2 regions of the Exiguobacterium sp. SH3S3 genome follow, and region 1 is predicted to be linked to the other one. Evidence: a T-box and tRNA genes for the amino acid it is inferred to sense, from the RefSeq annotation. Region 1 holds a T-box; the other holds one or more tRNA genes.

Evidence for each region. The T-box of region 1 lies ahead of ileS (isoleucine--tRNA ligase). A T-box ahead of a tRNA ligase gene usually reads a tRNA of that ligase, here a tRNA-Ile.
Region 2: it has a tRNA-Ile gene. The T-box ahead of ileS (isoleucine--tRNA ligase) is inferred to sense a tRNA for this amino acid. The anticodon was not compared.

The regions. Positions count from the first base shown of each region.
Region 1 covers NZ_SJUU01000001.1:140,737-150,737, reverse strand. The annotation lists gene ileS (isoleucine--tRNA ligase) at 1-1,594, opposite strand, end outside; T-box leader at 1,644-1,864, opposite strand; gene EVJ28_RS00750 (DivIVA domain-containing protein) at 1,867-2,412, opposite strand; gene EVJ28_RS00745 (YlmH family RNA-binding protein) at 2,431-3,201, opposite strand; gene EVJ28_RS00740 (YggT family protein) at 3,202-3,474, opposite strand; gene EVJ28_RS00735 (cell division protein SepF) at 3,479-3,946, opposite strand; gene EVJ28_RS00730 (YggS family pyridoxal phosphate-dependent enzyme) at 3,970-4,623, opposite strand; gene pgeF (peptidoglycan editing factor PgeF) at 4,620-5,381, opposite strand; gene ftsZ (cell division protein FtsZ) at 5,436-6,581, opposite strand; gene ftsA (cell division protein FtsA) at 6,629-7,918, opposite strand; gene EVJ28_RS00710 (cell division protein FtsQ/DivIB) at 8,147-8,917, opposite strand; gene murG (undecaprenyldiphospho-muramoylpentapeptide beta-N-acetylglucosaminyltransferase) at 8,931-10,001, opposite strand, start outside.
Region 2 covers NZ_SJUU01000004.1:13,855-23,855, reverse strand. The annotation lists gene EVJ28_RS04940 (alpha-amylase) at 1-957, opposite strand, end outside; tRNA gene EVJ28_RS04935 (tRNA-Ile) at 1,080-1,153, opposite strand; tRNA gene EVJ28_RS04930 (tRNA-Met) at 1,158-1,234, opposite strand; gene EVJ28_RS04925 (Na/Pi cotransporter family protein) at 1,350-2,996, opposite strand; gene EVJ28_RS04920 (hypothetical protein) at 3,179-3,637, shown strand; gene EVJ28_RS04915 (methyl-accepting chemotaxis protein) at 3,659-5,344, opposite strand; gene ispG (flavodoxin-dependent (E)-4-hydroxy-3-methylbut-2-enyl-diphosphate synthase) at 5,563-6,684, shown strand; gene EVJ28_RS04905 (hypothetical protein) at 6,755-7,339, shown strand; gene EVJ28_RS04900 (NAD(P)H-hydrate dehydratase) at 7,372-8,769, opposite strand; gene EVJ28_RS04895 (Fur family transcriptional regulator) at 8,826-9,236, opposite strand; gene EVJ28_RS04890 (metal ABC transporter permease) at 9,223-10,001, opposite strand, start outside.

The sequences.
Region 1 (10,001 bases):
GTGACGAACCTGAATCGAACCAGACGTCCATGATGTCGACTTCTTTACGGAACTCGCCGTTTGGACTGTTCGGATGTGTGAAGCCGGATGGCAACAAGTCTTTCGCTTCGCGCTCGTACCAGACGTTTGATCCGTGCTCATGGAACAAGTTGGCGATATGGTCGATCGTTTCGTTCGTGATGATTTCCGTTCCGTCTTCTGCGTAGAAGATCGGGATCGGCACACCCCATGCCCGCTGACGGCTGATGACCCAGTCGCCACGGTCACGGACCATGTTGAACAGGCGCGTCATGCCCCATTCCGGTACCCAGTTCACTTCTTCGATCTCACGCAACATGTCGCTGCGGAAGTCTTTGATCGAAGCGAACCATTGCGGTGTCGCCCGGAAGATGACCGGCTTTTTCGTACGCCAGTCGTGCGGGTACGAGTGCTTGATGAATTTGAGCTTCAACAAGTTGCCATTTGCTTCGAGCTTCATGCCGATCTCTTTGTTCGCATCTTCATAGAACAGTCCTTCAAAGCCTGGTGCTTCGTCCGTCATATACCCACGGTCGTCGACCGGGCACAACACGTCAAGTCCGTACGCTTGGCCGACACGGTAGTCGTCTTCCCCGTGGCCAGGTGCGATATGGACGCAGCCTGTCGCTTCAGCCGTGACGTGGTCGCCAAGGATGAGGAGTGACGTCCGGTCGTAAAGCGGGTGCTGTACCGTCATGTGTTCGAACTCGCGTCCGTTCCAAGATCCGCTCACTGAGTACTCATCCCAGCCAAGTGCTGTCGTCACTTCTTCGACGAGCGTCTCGGCAACGATATACCCTTTGCCATCATGCTCGATCCGTGTGTATGTCAGCTCATCGCTGACAGCGATCCCGAGGTTGGCCGGAATCGTCCACGGTGTCGTCGTCCAGATGACGAAATGGTCGGTCGTCCCGAGGACGCCTTTGCCATCGACGACTTGGAACGCCACATAGATGGCTGGTGATTTTTTGTCATAGTACTCGATTTCCGCCTCAGCGAGTGCCGATTCAGAAGACGGTGACCAATAGACCGGTTTTTTCCCTTTATAGATGTATCCTTTTTCAGCCATCGTGCCGAACAGGCGGATTTGCGCCGCTTCATATTCAGGCTGGAGCGTGATGTATGGATTGTCAAAGTCAGCGAGCAGTCCGAGACGCTTGAACTGTTCACGTTGTGAGTTCACTTGCTCCATCGCGTAAGCGGCACATTTTTCGCGGAACTCGGCGACAGTCATCTCTTTACGGTTGACGCCTGCTTTTTGAAGCGCGTTCTCGATCGGAAGACCGTGTGTGTCCCAACCTGGGATCATCGGTGATTGATAGCCGTTCAACGACTTGAAACGGACGATGATGTCTTTTAACACTTTGTTGAGTGCATGGCCCATATGGATGTCACCGTTTGCGTACGGAGGTCCGTCATGTAGAATGTATTGCGGCTTTCCTGCATTCTTTTCTTGAACGCGGTTGTATAAGTCCATCTGCTCCCAAGCCTCGTGCATTGCTGGCTCGCGCTTCGGCAAATTTCCACGCATCGCGAATTCTGTATCAGGCATCAATAATGTGTCTTTGTAGTTCATTGAAACTCCTCCTGCATCTTTTTTGAAAAACAAAAAAAACCCGCCCCTAAATAGGGACGAGTTCATCGACTCGCGGTACCACCCTACTAATCTCAAGTAGACCTTGAGACCGCTCTCGGTAACCGATAACGAGGTCAAGCGGTCACGCTTACTCAATTCAGCATGACACTCATAGGGGATACCAAATAAAGTCTTTCTCTTAGGCTTGCACCTTCCCTAAGTCGCTTCGTAGGTGTGACTTTATTGACGTGTCCTAATCAACGTATTGTTTATTATCCGTGATGTTTGTTTGGTGTGACTTCGTCGTCATTATACGCAAGTTCACTCGTATCGTCAAGAACCGTCTGGACAGGCGGCTCTCCGACAATCGTGTCCCATTCGGTACTATTTAGAAGTTCCATCTGTGCGTCGACGAGAACACGGAACCGGGTCCGGTACAGTTCGACTTTTTTCAACATTTGAATGACTTCACGCTCTGCCATCTGCTCTTTACGCGACGCTTCCTCTTCTCGGGCGAGCGCTTCGCGTTCAGCCTGCTTCAAGATGAGGCTGGCTTCTTTGGCCGCATTGGTCTTGACTTCTTCTGCCGCCTCTTGTGCGACGATAATCGATTTATTCAATGTGTCTTCCATCGAGGAGAAGTAGTCAATACGGGCTTGCATATCGTTGACGAGTTCTTCGTACCTTCTATTTTCACGAATCAATAGCTCAAACTCTTTAATGATTTGATCTAAAAATTCATTGACCTCATCGATATCGTACCCGCGAAAACGAGTCGAGAACTCTTTGTTATGAATATCAATCGGTGTCAACGCCATTCGACTTTCCTCCTAAATTCAACGTATGATGCCATACTGGATTTTTATTTTCTCACGCTTTGTCGAGCCGAGGATTGCCGTCAATTTGACACGACCGTAACCCCGGATTGAAACCAAATCGTCTGGTTCGAGTAAAAAACTCGCGTCCGTGATCGCTTTATGATTGACTTTGCAGTCACCATGTTTGACGAGCGCCTGTGCTTTCTGGCGCGACAGACCGAGCACCTCGCTCACGACCGCATCAAAGCGGAGTGAGGAGACGATGCCAAACTCGTCGCTCCATTTGACTTCTGGGACGGTCAAAATCGATGCGGCCGGCACATCAGACAGCCGCACCCGGGCTTTACCGACGCGATCCACGTTCATTTCGATGAATCCAGCCGCATCAGCCGTCGTCGCGAACTGAGCGATCCCGTCAGCGAGGACAACGTCGCCAAACTTTTGCCGCTTCAGGCCCGCGTTAAGAAGCGTGCCTGTCACTTGGCGGTGGGTCAAGTCGACAAACTTCGTCGGATAATCGATTTGAAGAATCTTGACTTCAAAGTCGTTCACGTCGAGCTCATAGTAGTCGGGCGTCAATAAAAGCCGTTTCCGCTCAGCTCCAGGGAAACCGCCGTCCTCGTAGATGGCGAGCCGTTTGCCAACGAGTTGCCTGACGATTTGTTGCTCACGTGGGTCTAAAAAATCCGTCAATTTAAACAAGTAGTTGTCCTCGACTTGTCGCACCCAGTCGAGCACTTGCTCGACAAACGGGCGTTCATTCGGTCGATAATGATCGAAGACGCTCATTTACAGACCGAAAATCGCTCGCACTCCTGCTTGCGCCATACGAAGCACGAACAGGGCGACGATTGGAGAAATGTCGAGCATACCGCCGATTGGCGGGATGATCCGACGGAACGGGTTAAGAAACGGCTCACACAAGTATGTCAAAATTTGTCCGAATTTTGATTCTCTCGCATTCGGGAACCACGATAATAAAATATAGGCAATCAAGACCCAACTATAATATCCAAGAAGCGTAACAATCGTATTGCCTAATGCAGGGATCGCATTTTCCATTCATTTACCACCCTTTACTGTTTAGTTCGTCCTCCGAAATCAAATTCGAAATCGATCCAGTCAATTCGATATTGTTCGGAGCACATAGAATCGTGTTATGTCCAATCGACGTCATCGTTCCTTCTAGGGCGTAAACGACACCCGACAAGAAGTTTACAACTTGACGAGACTGCTCTTTCGACATGCGCTGAAGGTTGACGATGACGGCACGATTTTCTTTCAACTGGTCGCCAATATCTTGTGCCTCGGCAAAGACGCGCGGTTCAGCAAGAACGACTTTCGAACGTTCTTTCTTCTTCGTGTTTAGCGCGACGAGGTTGTTCGATGGTTTCGGACGCTCCTCGGTTTTGACGAGCGCATCAGTCGTCGGTTGAGTGTTCGTCTCTGCGACAGCATACTCTTCCCCTTCATACGCGTGATTCGGATCTTCCTCAAGTCCAAAGAAGTCTTTCATTTTGTTTTTGATTGACATAACGGATTCCTCCTTAGAATATATTATTGCACAAGTACGGTCCCAATACGAACAAACGATGCGCCTTCTTCGATTGCCAACTCGTAGTCGTTAGACATACCCATCGACAATTCGTTGCATGGTGCATGTTCGAAGCGATTTGCCGCGACGCGGTCGCGCAATTCGCGTAAAGCACGGAATGTTTCACGGATCACACCTTCATCTTCTGTGAACGGAGCCATCGTCATCAGTCCGATGACCCGAATATGGCGATACTGTCTACAGTTCTCGATGAACGGGATGACTTCCTCTTTTTCAAGCCCATGTTTTGACGTCTCGCCCGATACGTTCACTTGGACGAAACAATCGATGACACGGTCGGACCGTTTGTCAATCTCTTCGGCGAGCGATAATCGGTCGAGCGAATGGATTGCGGCAACATGATCGATGACTTGTCTCACTTTGCGCGTCTGTAGACTGCCGATAAAATGGAACTTGGCGTCCGACGGCATCGCATTGACTTTCTCGAGCAAGCCTTCCGGACGGTTCTCACCGAAATCTCGGACACCTTCTGCGTAAAGCGCGTTCGCGACGTCGACACCGACCGACTTCGTGACCGCGATGAGCGTCACCGCTGTTTCCGATTGAAGGTTCTCAATATTCTGTCTCACTTGTTTGACGTTATCAGCTATGCTCACAATTTCTTCTCCTTGACGAGGACGGCGGCAAATCGACGCTTTGCGTCTCCGTTCCGATACGAGAAAAAGTCTCGATCGGAAGCGGTCGACAAGTTCGACTGCGTGACGTCCATGTTTCTTTCGACAGCGAGTGTCTCATTGACTCGTTGCAATGACAGATTCGCATGACGTTCTGATTCGTTATACACCGAGGCCGCATATGCTTCGGGCGAGACGGCATTGACGGCATCGAGGACACGGCGGTCGACTTCATAATGCTCGGCCGTGATGGCCGGTCCGACGTACATCTCGATGTCGTGTTCCGGAACCCCGAGCCGAGCGAATGCGTCCGCCATCGAAGACACGATATTTCCGACCGTCCCTTTCCACCCGGCATGAGCCATGCCGATGATTCCGTGATCTTTCGCACAAAAGAACAACGGGACGCAATCGGCGAACACGAGAGCGAGTGGCAAATCGGTAGCGGTCGTGACGAGTCCGTCAGTCGCTTGAATCGCCTCATCGTATCGATAGGCGCCTTTGCCCTTGTCCGCTTCGTCGACGGTCGCGACACGCGTCCCGTGCACTTGATCGGCCCAAACCGAATCGATGAGCGACAAGTTTGCTTCGGTGAAGAAACGTTCCCGGTTGGCAATGACTTGTTCCGCATCATCGCCGACGTGCAAACCGACATTGCCTTCATTGTGTCCATCCGTCCGAGTCGTCACATAAGCCAGATAGCGATACGCCTCGGTTTCCCATGTATGTATGAGTTGCATACCAGTCTCCTTTTTTTAGAAAAAGGGGGTGCCGAGAACGGCACCCCCTGTTGTTTAGTTACGGCGTTGTCTTACGAACGCTGGGATGTTGATCGTCTCGTCTGGGACGTCCCCACCATAGACTGGTCTATGGAAGTTCCCTTCTTCTTGTTGAGCAGGTTCAGTCGGTTTCGGTTGAACTTCTTTGTTCGCCTCAGGCTCCGCTTGTTTCTTCGGTTGCTGAAGGAACGGGTTCGTGCCTTGTGACTCTTCCGCAAACTCAGTCGCGATGACAGTGACGATGATCTCCTCGTTCAAGTTTTCGTTGATGACCGAACCAAAGATCAAGTTCACTTCTTCATCAGCGGCACTTTGAACGATTTGAGCAGCCTCTGTTACTTCATACAAGCTGAGGCTGAGTCCACCTGTAATGTTCATCAAGACACCTTTCGCGCCTTCGATCGAAGACTCGAGCAGTGGAGATGAGATCGCCTTTTTCGCTGCTTCGATGGCACGGTTTTCACCAGTCGCCACACCGACACCCATGAGCGCCGATCCTTTTTCCGTCATGATCGTTTTCACGTCGGCGAAGTCAAGGTTGATCAAACCAGGGATGGCGATCAAGTCTGTGATCCCTTGGACACCTTGGCGAAGCACGTTATCCGCTTCGCGGAACGCTTCGATCATCGGCGTGTTCCGCTCGACGATTTCAAGCAACTTGTCGTTCGGGATGACGATGAGTGTATCGACTTTTTCTTTGAACGCTTGGATTCCGTGTTGCGCATGCTGCATCCGTTTGCGTCCTTCGAACATGAACGGTTTCGTGACGACACCGACTGTGAGCGCTCCGATTTCTTTTGAAATCTCAGCGATGACTGGTGCAGCGCCCGTACCTGTTCCCCCACCCATACCGGCAGTGACGAAGACCATATCGGCACCGTCAAGTGCTTCGATCAATTGCTCACGGCTTTCTTCAGCCGCTTTCTTACCGATGTCCGGGTTCGCACCGGCACCAAGGCCGCGTGTCAATTTAGCGCCAAGCTGAAGCTTGACGTCCGCTTTCGACATATTGAGTGCTTGTGCGTCTGTATTGACCGCGATGAACTCGACACCTTGCACTCCGTGCTCGATCATTCGGTTGACGGCGTTTGAACCACCACCACCGACTCCAATTACTTTAATTTTTGCTACGGCGTCAATCGCCTCATCAAAGTACATCATTTCAGGTATCCCCCTACGTAATTTCCAATTGTTAACACATCATCAGCTTACACGCCAAATAATTTTTCCATTAAACGCCCGAATCCATTTTTAGATTCGCGCTCTGTCGTTTCAGGCTCGTCATCACGATCGATGTCGCGTTCTGTCCCGCCAGTTGGTGTCGGAACAGTCACGCGCTCATCTGGCTTCTCAAGTTGCGACTTCGAGACATGATGGTCGCTCATGAGCACATACTTGAGAACACCGACAGCCGTCGCGTATTTCGGATGTCTGACACCAATCGACGAAGGTTGGTAGAGTCTTGTCTTTTGACCCATGACGCGCGTCGCCAATTCCTGGATGCCAGGCAAGGCAGCCGCTCCGCCACAGAGGAGATAACCTCCGCTGAGCGGTGGAACACCTACCTTTTGCACTCTATTCAACACGAGTGTGAACATTTCCTCTATTCGCGCCTCTAAAACGTAACTAATTTCTGTTTGTGGCTCGAATGCCACTTCCCCATTAATATTCGTAAATGAGAATCCTTCAGAAGCATCCGCCATTTCTTCGAGCGCGAGTCCGTATTCTTCTTTCGCCACTTTTGCGTCTTGGTACTTACAGTTGAGTTTATATACCAAGTCTCGCGTCATGTGGTCCCCGCCGACTGGGAGGATATACGAGTAGACGAGATCACCGCGATAAAATACAGAGACGGTCGTCTTTTCGTGTCCGATGTCGACGAGGCCGATCCCAAGGTCGATTTCATCGACGGAAGCAGCACTCATTCCGAGCGCCAAGTTACCGAGTACAAATCCTTCTAGCGTAAGGCCTGCCCGTTCAATCGAACGACGGATGCTATGTAGGACCGTTTTTGAACCCGTTACCATTTTTCCGTGCATCTCTAACCGGTAGCCGAGCATACCACGGGGATCGACGACCCCTGTCTGTTGGTCGACTGTGAACGACGTCGGGATGACATCGATGACGCTCATCTCATCCGGCAAACGCATCACTTGCGCCGAATTGATGACTTCGATGACGTCGACGTCCGTGATTTCTTGGTCTTCTCGTTTCACCGATGCGATCCCATGACACGGGGCAATTTGGATATGTTCCCCTTCGATGGCAACATATACCGAACGAACTTGATCACCGAGCGCCGCTTCGGCATGTTCGACGGCTTGCTTAATGGCTTGAACCGTTTTATCGATGTCGACGACGGCGCCACGTTTTACTCCTGCAGACGGGGCGCACCCCTCCGCCAAAATGTTAAGCGTTCCTCCGAGCAATTCGCCCACGACGAGCTTAATTTCTGACGTTCCTATATCCAATGCGGCAACATAACCGTTCGCTTCCAAAAGGGAAACACCTCCGCGCTTAAATTTCTGTTTCTGAATTTCCGTTACATTGTTACAGATATCCAAAAATATTGATAGGTCCGGCAAGATATCTCACGTCTAAGTTTACAACAAATAACATAGTGAGAAAAGGTAGAATCCTACAAATTAAGCGGTTTTGGGGTGTCAATTCGATTACAAACCATAAAAAAACAGTCCTTACGTGTCTAAGGACTGTAAAAAATCAGATTATTCTTTCGTTTTTTCGTAAGGGACGAAATAAAAGCCTCCGTCCATGACGACGGTTCCGCGTTGACCTTTTGGGATGTTTTCAAAGATATCCCCGTATTTTGAGACGGTTTGGCTCAGTTTGAACGTCGGTGTGAGCAACGTGTTTCCATCGTTCATATAAATCTCATACCGGACTGGTTCATCCTTTTTTTTCGAAAAGACGATTTCAGACATCCGGGCCCGCATCGCGTCATCGACTTGCTCGAGTTCACTTGCCACTTTCTCGAGCTCGGCGACGTCCGTGAACTCACGTAAGAGCGGACCATCCTGCAACTTCTCCGGATCATCGATTTGTCCGGTCGGGTGAAGTGATCCGTCCGCGAGCACGACGACTTCTTCTGAGTCGTTTCGCGAGTAGGCGATCATCTTCTCTTCCTCGACGTCCACGGTGACGATGTTATACCAAGACCGATCGACTTTGACGTCCCGCACTCCCGGGAGTGCGCGAATCGTCTGCTCGATGTCGTTCGGAGAGATGCGAACAATCTTTGAAGACGTGTCGAGATCCGTTCCCTCAAGGACGTAAGCTTCAGTCAACCAGTCGAGTCCGGACACATTCACTGCCTTCACGTCAGAAACCGACGTCTGCATATAGACGACGAGTGCGATGAGCACGGCAAACAAGAGTAGAATCGTCGCCAAGCGTCGATTCGCTTTTTTGCGCCGTTGGTCCTTCATATACGGAATGCGATCTTCCAAACTGCGAACGGTATTCTGACGCGTCTCCATTAACTTCTCTCCTTTATCGGCTTACTTCTTCAACAAGATCGGCGAGTGATTCCGCGGCGTGCGGGAATCCTAATCGTTTCGATGCTGCGGCCATCTCGTCATGGTGATTCAAGACGTGACGGATCGACGCGACGAGCGTGGCGCCTGTCAACGCTTGCTCTTTAATCAGTTCAGCGGCACCGCTCTCGACGAGCGCCGACGCATTTTTCGTCTGATGATCCGCTGTCACGTAAGGGCTCGGGATTAAAATGCTCGGCAAACCGAGCGCAGTCAATTCCGAGATTGTCGAAGCACCGGCCCGTGAGACGACGAGACTCGCACAGGCGAGGAGTTCTGGCATATCGTAGACGTAGGGCAAGATTTGGACGTTATCTGAGCTCGGCGCTTTGGCGACGACATCGTCAAAATGCACTTTTCCGGTCACATATAAGACGTTCACAGGTTCAGTCGCGAGTTCCGGGATCGCCTCGATGACCGCTCGATTGATCGCTTCCGCCCCACGGCTGCCGCCATAGATGAGAACAATCGGTCGTTCGTCAATCCCGTACTCGGTGCGCAGTTTCATCTCGTCTGCCGTTGTCTTCAAGACCTCACTACCCCGTGGATTCCCGATGACTTGCACGTTCGCCCCTGGGAAATGTTGTTCAGAACCGGCGAACGACAGCGCGACACGATCCGCTTTTTTAGACAAAAACTTATTCGTCAGTCCCGGGATGCTGTTTTGTTCATGCAAAATCGTCGGAATACCGAGCAGTTGTGCGGTGAAGACGACAGGCCCGGACACAAAACCGCCCGTTCCGATGACGACGTCAGGTCGGAACGTTTTCATGTCTTTTCGCAATGCGAGAACCGATTGGACGAACCGATAACCCGTCTTGACGTTCTCAATCGAAAGCGACCGTTTCAAGCCACTGATTCGAATCGATTTGAACGGGATACCCGCTCGCGGTACGAGATCGGCTTCAAGCCCGTTCTCGGTCCCGATATAGAGCACCTCTAAATCGGTATGCCGCTCTTTCAACGTATCGAGCAGGGCGAGCGCCGGATAGATGTGACCACCCGTCCCTCCACCAGAAATGATGAC
Region 2 (10,001 bases), on a different contig from region 1:
GTGGGACTGGACGAGCGTGTCGTCAAAAATCGTCCGCAAATCAAACGATGCACCTTCGATCGAGGCACGTTGCAAATTGTAGTGGAGCGGCACGTCGAACAGATCGACGTGATAGTCGATATTGTCTAAAAAGGCGCGGCAATCTTCGAGCTCTGACTTCCAAAACTCACCGACCAAGTAAAAGTTCTCGCCTTTTTCATCTTTCATCGTTTGGCTGAACTCTTTGACGAAATCATAGTTAATATGTTTGATCGCATCGAGACGGAAGCCGTCACATTTCGTCTCTTCGATGAACCACTTGCCCCAACTTAACACTTCTTCCCGGACTTCCGGATGATGATAGTCAATGTTCGCGAACATCAGATAATCGTATACGCCGAACTCACTATCGACGTTGTCATTCCATTTTTTGTTATCGCCTAAGATGAAGAAGATACCCCTATGCTCGCTCGCCGCGTCATAGTCCGTACCGTTGAAATGATGGAAGTTCCATTTGAACGACGAGTACTTATCGTTTCGTTCTTTATAATCAAACTTCGTCCACCCTTCGATCTCAAACGGTTCTTCCGACAACACTTTCGTCCGGTCTTCCGAGTCGACTTCTAACACGTCGAACTTCTCGGTTGCGTCGGCTCCAGCTTTATGGTTCAACACGACGTCCATATATACTTGCATCCCGAGCTCTTGGGCGTGTTTCGTCGCCTCAAGCAGCTCTTGCTTCGTCCCATATTTTGTAGCGATGGTCCCTTTTTGATCAAACTCGCCTAAATCATACAAATCATAGACACCATATCCCGTATCCTCATCATTTTGACCTTTTGTGACAGGTGGCAACCAAAGTGCGGTGATTCCTGCTTTTTTCAACTTAGAAGCACGTTCTTTCAATCGCTTCCAATGCTTTTGGTCAGCCGGGACGTGCCATTCAAAAAATTGCATCATCGTATGATTTCGTTCCATCTTACTTCGCCTCGTTTCATAATTTTCAAAAATAAAATGCTAACGAATATTTACCCACGTCTTCACTTTTGAAAACAAAAATGTAAATAAAAAGACAGCTTTCATCAGAAAGCTGTCTTTGATGGACCCTGTAGGACTTGAACCTACGACCGGACGGTTATGAGCCGTCTGCTCTAACCAGCTGAGCTAAGGGTCCTTATTGGTAGCGGCGGAGGGAGTCGAACCCACGACCTCACGGGTATGAACCGTACGCTCTAGCCAGCTGAGCTACACCGCCACGTTGTTATACAGTAATAATATACTGAATGAAGCCGCCACTGTCAATGAAAAGTCATATGTACGAAAAAAAGTCCTACTACTTACAACTTAAGTAGCAGAACTTTTTCGAAACGTTAGACCGATACTTCGTTCGTTGCGTCTTCGAGTGTGATTTCCGTGATGTTCATCGCATGGTCACCGATCCGCTCAAGGTTCGAGAGCATATCGACGAAGAACATACCAGCTTGGCCGTCACATTCACCTGTGTTCAAACGAACGACATGATTTTTGCGGAACTGGCGCTCGAGCATGTCGAGTTTCGCTTCCATCTCGATGACTTGACGCGCCTCGACCATATCACCGCTCGCGAGCGTTTGGAGTGACTTCTCGAGTGTGGCCCGTGTCAGATCATACATTTCCGTCAACTCTTTTTGGGCTCCCGGCGAGAGCGTGATGCGCGTCGCCGTCTTATAGTCGATCAACTCGATGATGTTCTCAACGTGGTCACCGATTCGCTCGATGTCGTTGATGGCATGCATGAGTGTCTTATGCTGTTGTGATTCGTGCTCCGTCAAATCGACTGCCGCGAGTTGAACAAGATAATCCGTAATTTTAGAGTTAAGCGAGTTTAACGCATCTTCAATGTGCGCTGATTTTTCCGCGTGCTTCTTGTCACCAGTCTCCATATAAGAACGTGCCTCATCAAGACCGAGTTTCGCGAAATCACCCATGCGGATGACTTCATATTTAGCTTGCTCGACCGCGATTGAAGGCGACTGTTGAATGAAGATTGGGTCCAAGTGCTGTGCTTTCGTATCGACAATTGAATCTTCGCCTGGTACGAGTTTCGTCACGACCCAAGCAATCGTTCCGATGAACCAGAACTGGATCAATGTGTTGGCGACGTTGAACGTACCGTGGGCGAAGGCGATTTGCATCTTCGCCTCAATGTTAAGGAAATTTGTAATCCAGAAAATGTATTGCGTAAAGAGCGGTAAGATAATCAAGAACATGGCCGTCCCGACCAAGTTAAAGATGACGTGGGCCGCAGCTGCGCGACGAGCCGCGACTGACGCACCGAGTGCAGCGAGAACCGCTGTGATTGTCGTCCCAATGTTATCACCGAACAAGACCGGTAGAGCGGCCTTCAAGTCGATCGAACCACCAGCGTATAGTTCCTGGAGGACACCGATCGTCGCTGATGACGATTGAACGATCAACGTGAACACCGTACCGACGACAACTCCGAGGATCGGGTTTTGACTCATCGATTGTGTGAGTTCGAAGAAGTACTCGCTCGTACGGAGCGGACGCATGCCATCTCCCATAAGTTCAAGACCGTAGAAGAGAGCTCCGGCGCCAAAGATGATTTGACCCATATGTTGAAACTTCTCTTTTTTAAAGAAGAACAACAGTGCAGAACCGACGGCAATCATCGGGAGCGCATACTCACCGATATCAATTCCGATGATGAACGCTGTCACCGTTGTCCCGATGTTCGCACCCATGATGACCCCGATCGCTTGACGGAGCGTCATGAAGCCGGCACTGACAAGACCGACCGTGATAACTGTCGTACCTGTAGACGTCTGAAGAAGAATCGTAACGATGATCCCGGCTAGTACTCCGAGGAATGGATTCGTTGTATACTTATCAAGGATGTCGCGGAGTCGATCTCCTGCAGACTTTTGAAGGCCGTCTCCCATCGATTTGATACCGAATAGGAAGATCCCTAATCCTCCAAAAAACATGAATAACATTTCTTGCAAATTGTATTCCACGATTTTTGTACTCCTTTTGATTGTGAATTGGTTGTGTTTAATTGGTTCTTGTTGCCTTACTCATTATGCCTTCTTCCCTGAGTCGATGTAAACACGTTTAATGTTAAGGTTTTATTAAATAGCTGTCTTATTTTTATGCGTTTTAGATAATTTGTACTATAACAGAATGGGGTTTTGTCTGTATGCTTAAAACGACATCAATGTTTATCCGCCATAGCCTGCTACCTACGAAGCAAACGCTACGGCTCCGTCTAGCTCCGCTACACGCTTATATGTTGGCGAGCCTCGTCTTTACAATCGTCGCGACTGTCTTAGATTACCTCGTCTTGCGGCCCGATTTTTTCGCACCGATGTGGTTGTTTTTACACGGGTTCGCCATCTTCTTCTTCTATATGACTTGGGTCGCCGTCGCCGCCTTGTTCGTTCAACTCGTGACGAGACTTCGAATGAAGAAACCGTGGCCGTATCGGCAAGCTTGGCCTTACGCGGTCGCGATGACACTCGTACCGACGCTCGTGCTCGTCGCCTTATATCACTTCATGCCCGCATTTCTTTGGCTCGGCTTTGTCGTCACGATCGTCTTCTTGACCGTCCCGCTATTCCAAATTCCGCTTAAACAAAAAAACTCGGGACGGCGCTAATACGCGCTGTCCCGATTTTTATCACGTCTTCGGTGCAAGTTCAGTAAGTACTTCCTGCAGCCGTCGACTTTGATGACCGAGGTCTGTCCCGGCTGCTTGTAACGTTGCTTGAACGTCCGTCCATACTTCGACCCCTTCGTACAATTCGTTCAACTTCCGCTCGAGCGTCAAGCCGATTTCTTTCAGTTGTTCGTTCGCTTCCGCCATGTGGAGCAACTGACTTCCCGTTGCGGCCGTCTGATCCGTGATCGATTGGAACTCAGCCATCTGGTCGCGCACTTCGTGATTGATTCTCGCAATCCCTGCCTCAACTCGGTCCAACGTCTCACCTAGATGAAGGATATCGTCGCCGAAGCGAATCATATCGCTAAAAATCTCTTCCCGTTCGGATTTAATTTGTCCGATTGCCGCAACGGCAAGTATCGAAGATTCATTCGTCACTTTCGCTAGCTGACCGACTTCATGAGCGACGACAGCAAACCCTTTTCCGTGTTCCCCGGCGCGAGCCGCTTCGATTGAGGCGTTCAATGCCAACATCTTCGTGGCTGCCGCGACCGATAAAATCGTCTGTAGCGCTTCGTCGGCTCGTTCTGACGTTTCCGCGCTGTCGCGTAAACGCTCTTGGATACCGCCCGCCTTCTCTTTGAACTGCTCGCTCACGCCTCTGACCGAAGCAAACGAGGCGATTTCGCTCGAAATCGTTTGTTGCAGCGCTACCGCTCTCAAGTCGACAGCCGAAATATCTTGTTTGAGTGCCGCGACATGGGCCGCAATGTCCGTGAAGCGATGCGTCGATTCACTCGTAAACGCCTGATACGATCGACTCGTCTGTTCGACCGTACTTGCGACTTCTTTAAAAGCGACAACTTGTTGTTCATTTGATGCAAGTTGCCGCATGAACGTCGGCAAGCTCGTCTCAAACGCCAAAGACGTCTCGTCCATCGTCAGCAACGACTTTTTCCACAGACCGATGAACGTATTGTACTCACGCTCTAAACTACGGATCTCGAACGACTTGGCTCCTAAGTCTACTTCTTTAAAAGCACGCGTCTCTACCGCCTCACGCAGTCGCGTCGCAAACTGCGATAACGGTCTGACTTCGCGACGAATCATCCGAGAAAATAAATAGATAATGATTCCCATCGCTATGATGATCACAGCGAAAAGCGCCTGTCGAAGTTCCCACATCGAGCCAAGTACCGATTGTCTCGTGACAGCCAATACGTAATGAGCTTGTAGTTCTGGGATCGGAACCGCTGCTAAAAAGAAATCGTCTCGTTCAATGACTGCGAGTTCGTTCACTGTCACTTCATTAAATTTGTCTTCAAGCTGCTTGCTCGCTTTTTTTCCTGTCAATTGCTCGACTTGCTCGTCTCGAATCAAGTACTGACCGGCCTCGAGTCCGTCCGCTGATAAAATTGACGCCTGTTGCATGTACGTCGACTTCAATGAGCGTACCAACCCTTTTTCATTTGATAGGTATGCCCCGTACGTCGTTTTGACCGTCTCGCGCATGACTGTCGCTTCTCGGAGTAAGCGCTTCTCGACTTCAGCTGTCAACAAGTGTTCCGCTCTCAGGGCGAACCAACCGAACGTCGTCAAAAACAGGATGACGACAAGCGGCATCAGCGTCCATTGGAGACGTCGCTCAATTTTGACGCCGTCGGGACGTCGCTGCTTCCACAGCTGTTGCAATCGCGTTAACACATCTAATCCTCACCTTTCTCAAGTTACTATTCGTCCGATATATCGGTCTTGAGACGGTGGAAAATTATGAAGCATCTGTTAAGATAACGTTAGACTTTGTAAAGAGCACATCTCAGGAGCGCTTGCCGGGTGCTTTTTCACAAGCATTTCGTTATGATAAGAAAGAAACCAACCATCTAAATCGATTGGAACCTTTCCAAAAGAAGGAGATTACGTATATGTCAGAAATTTTACACCGTTCATTAACTCGTCCGATTCGTGTCGGCAACGTCATCATCGGAGGATCTGATGAAGTCGTCATTCAGTCGATGACGACGACGAAAACGCACGACGTCGAAGCGACTGTCGCCGAAATTTTACGTCTTGAAGAAGCAGGTTGCCAAATCGTCCGCGTCGCTTGTCCAGATGAGCGAGCGGCCGACGCGCTCGCTGAAATCAAGAGTCGCATCAACATCCCGCTCGTCGTCGATATTCACTTCGACTACAAATTGGCGTTGAAAGCCATCGAAAGCGGTGTCGATAAGATTCGGATCAACCCCGGCAACATCGGTCGCCGCGAAAAAGTCGAAGCGGTCGTTAACGCCGCTAAAGCGAAAGGCATCCCGATCCGCATCGGTGTCAACGCCGGATCGCTCGAGAAGCAGTTCCTCGAAAAATACGGATATCCGACAGCTCAAGGCATGGTCGAAAGTGCGATGCATCACGTCAAGATTTTAGAGGACCTCGGTTTTTACAACACGATCATCTCGCTCAAAGCGTCTGACGTGAACCTTGCCCTCGAGGCGTACACGCTCGCCGCGAAGACGTTCGACTACCCGCTCCACGTCGGGATCACTGAATCAGGACCGCTGTTCTCAGGATCACTCAAATCAGCGGCCGGACTCGGTGCGATCCTCTCACTCGGAATCGGCTCGACGGTTCGTGTGTCGCTGTCTGACGACCCTGTCGAAGAGATCAAAGTCGCCAAAGAAGTGCTCAAGTCGTTCGGCCTAGCCGCTAACGCCGCGACGCTCATCTCTTGCCCGACATGCGGCCGCATCGAAATCGATTTGATCTCGATTGCGAAAGAAGTTGAAGAGTACATCCAAAACATTAACGTCAACATCAAAGTCGCCGTCCTCGGCTGCGCGGTCAACGGACCGGGTGAAGCACGTGAGGCGGACATCGGCATCGCCGGTGCCCGTAACGAAGGCCTGCTCTTCCGGCACGGGAAAATCATCCGTAAAGTACCGGAAGCAACGATGGTCGAAGAGTTGAAGAAAGAAATCGACGCCATAGTCGCCGAGAAACTTGCCGCGCGTGAGCTTGAAGAACAACAACTTGCCAACCAATCTAACTAATCTCTCGCCCGCTCGGTTGCAACCGAGCGGGCTTTTGATACAATGAGTGTTATGGCAAGGAGGAATCAAGATGCACATTGGGATAGATTTAGACGGAACCGTCACGGATCCGCAAAGTTGCTTTCACTATATGAACGACATGCTCGGTTACGCCATCGATTATCATCAGGCGACCGAATACGAGCTCCATACGTACACGAATATGACGCAACATGATTTTTGGACGTTCATGATCGAACACGGTCATGAAGAAGCCATCTATCGGCGTTCACTCCCGCACTCTGAAGTGAACGAAGTGCTCTGGCACATTCGGAAAACGCACCAACTTCACTACGTGACGGCGCGCAGCGAGGCCGTTCGCTCTGTCACCGAGGACTGGATCAAACAGTACGAACTGCCGCTCGACTCATTGATTATGACAGGCAGTCACGACAAAGTCGGCGTCGTCAAAGATCTCGCGCTCGACTTGTTCATGGAGGACCGCTATGAGAATGCCATCTCGATCCATGAACAGACATTGATTCCAGTGCTCTTGTTCGATGCCCCGTATAATCGTCGACCGTTACCGGACGGGGTGAAACGCATCACGTCTTGGAACGAGGCACTCCATCTCGTCGACCGCTTCGAGACTACAAAATCCATCATTACCCTATAAAAAAGAGGAATCCGCCGCTGGATTCCTCTTTTCTATACCCGTCCGATCGCCTCGATGACATCGCTCGCGAGAACGCTTGCCGGATGAATCCGTTCACTCGCCGACCTAGCGGCTAACGCGTGCCATAGGACGGCTTGTTCGTTCGGGGGCTGCTCCGGCTCGATCCGCGCACTCCGGGCCCAGAGCGCGAGCAGCATGCCGGTCAGGACGTCACCACTCCCGCCTTTCGAGAGTGCCGGTGCTGCGACCGTGTTGACGGCACCAGTCCCGTCTGGCGAAACGATCAACGTGTACGTCCCTTTTAGAATGAGATGAACCCCATGTTGCCTCGCAAAGTCTGATGCGGCCTTGAACCGGTCTGCCTCGATCATCTCGACCGTCTGTCCCGTCAACCGGGCAAGTTCACCGGGATGCGGGGTGAGCGTCAATGGGCCCGACGCCTGTAAGTGTTCCTTCGTCAGCGCACCGGCATCGACGATGATCGGCGTCGTCCGTTTCTTGACCGCTTGCCAAGCGTTCGTCAACCGTTCATCCTCGACCATGCCCGGACCGATCGCCGTCGCCGCATACCGCGCGTCCGGTATGGCGTCAATCTCGTAAAACATCGCCTCCGGTAACGTTGCAGCCAGTGCCATCGCCTCAGCCGGCACCGCCAAGTCGAGCAGCCCGAGTCCGCTCCGAAGGGCAGCCTGAGCCGCTAAAAACGGTGCCCCGATCAAGTGGCGGCTCCCGCCGACGAGCTGGCCGTGACCGTAAGTCGATTTATGGCCATATGGATCACGGGATAGCAGACCGCGGTCAAAATCGGCCTCCGTCAATACGCGCCAGTTCGACGTCTCAGGCAATCCGATGTCGATTCGTTCGACTTTCCCGTAAAACGGTGCGGTTTGATTCAAGAACGCACTACGCTTATAACCATGTAACGTCAACGTCTGATCGGCTTTGATCGCGTGACCGTCGAACCGGCTCGTCTCGTCGCTCGGCACACCGGACGGGACATCGACCGCGATCACCGTCGCCGCTTGGTCGCACATCCAGGTGATCACGTCTCTCGCTTTCCCGGTGACCGGTCCGTCAAGGCCGACTCCGAACAAGGCATCGATGATATAGTCCGCCTGTCTCGGATTATCTACGACCGGGACCACTTGCTTCGCTAACGCTGCGTGCGTCAAGGCTTCTGGCGATTTCGGCTCGCCGAGTGGTGCCCAGACGCTGACGTCATACCCACGCCGGTGCAGTTCACGGGCGATGACCCAACCGTCGCCCCCGTTATTCCCTCGTCCACAGACGACGAGGACGGACGCCTCTGCTCGAATCGCCAAACGATTCGTCAAGGCCAGCGCCGCTCGCTCCATCAAAACTTCAGGCGTCGTCCCGTGCGCAAAAGCCTGTTCATCCGCTCGCTTGATATCACTTGCCGTATAAATCATCGACTCACTCCTTCCTTATATGTACACAAAAAAGGAAGTTGCAGTAATCAACCTCCTTACTTACATTGTTTACAATACCCGTAAATCTCAAATTTATGATCGATGACCTCAAAATCGGGGTCAAGCGTCTCTATATAACGCATCGGGCAAAGTTCGAGCAGTTTCGTCTTGCCGCACCCGCGGCAGATCAAATGATGGTGGTGGTGCGATGAGCCACACGTGACCCGGAACGCTTTCTCACCGTTCAACTCGGTCGCTTCGAGCAACCCTTCCTCCGCAAACGACTTCAAGTTCCGGTAGACCGTATCAAAGCTCATCGTCGGATGTTTCGAACGCATATAGTCGAGGACGTCTTTCGCACTGATATAGCGCTCTTCGGCCGCCAAATAAGCGTACATCTCAATCCGTTTCGGCGTCACTTTCAATGACGACGACTGCAACCGTTCGATTTGTTCAGTCTGTTTCATGGAGTACTCCCTTCTTCCGTAACGAGCCGATCTTCTCAAACAACATGACGGCAGCCAAAATCAAGACGGCGAGCAAGACGATGACACCGCCCGGGGCGACGTCTAGTTCGTAGGCGAGTACAAGTCCCCCAATCGTCGCAAGCTCACCGAACACGATTGCCCAAACAATCGTCTGTTTGAAACTGTTCGTGAACCGGAGTGCGGCCGCGACCGGTAACGTGATCAAGCTTGAGACGAGCAACGTGCCGACGATCCGCATACTGACGGCGATGACGAGCGCGACGACGAACATGAACAACATGTGTAACAACGTGCTCGGCAATCCGGACACTTTCGCTTGTTCTTCATCGAACGACAAGAACAAGAGCTGTTTATAAAACACGACGATGACGATGACCGTGATGAGCGCGACAGCTAGAATCAAACCGATATCAGACGGACTGACCGCTGAAATCGAACCGAACAACAGCGTCGACAAATCGACCGAGAAGCCGCGCGACAACGAAATGAAGATCGCGCTCAGACCCATCCCCGCCGACATCATGATCGGGATCGACAGCTCTTGGAAATGGACGTACTTATTGCGGAGCCAATCGAGACCGAGCGCCGCGAGCACCGAGACGAGCGTCCCGAGGTAGAGCGGATTCAAGTCAGAGAAGAACAAGACATACTGTCCGAGAAACAAACTGAAGGAGATACCGGCGAGCGTCACGTGTGACAAAGCGTCGGCAATCAGACTCATCCGTCTGACGACGACGAAGGAAC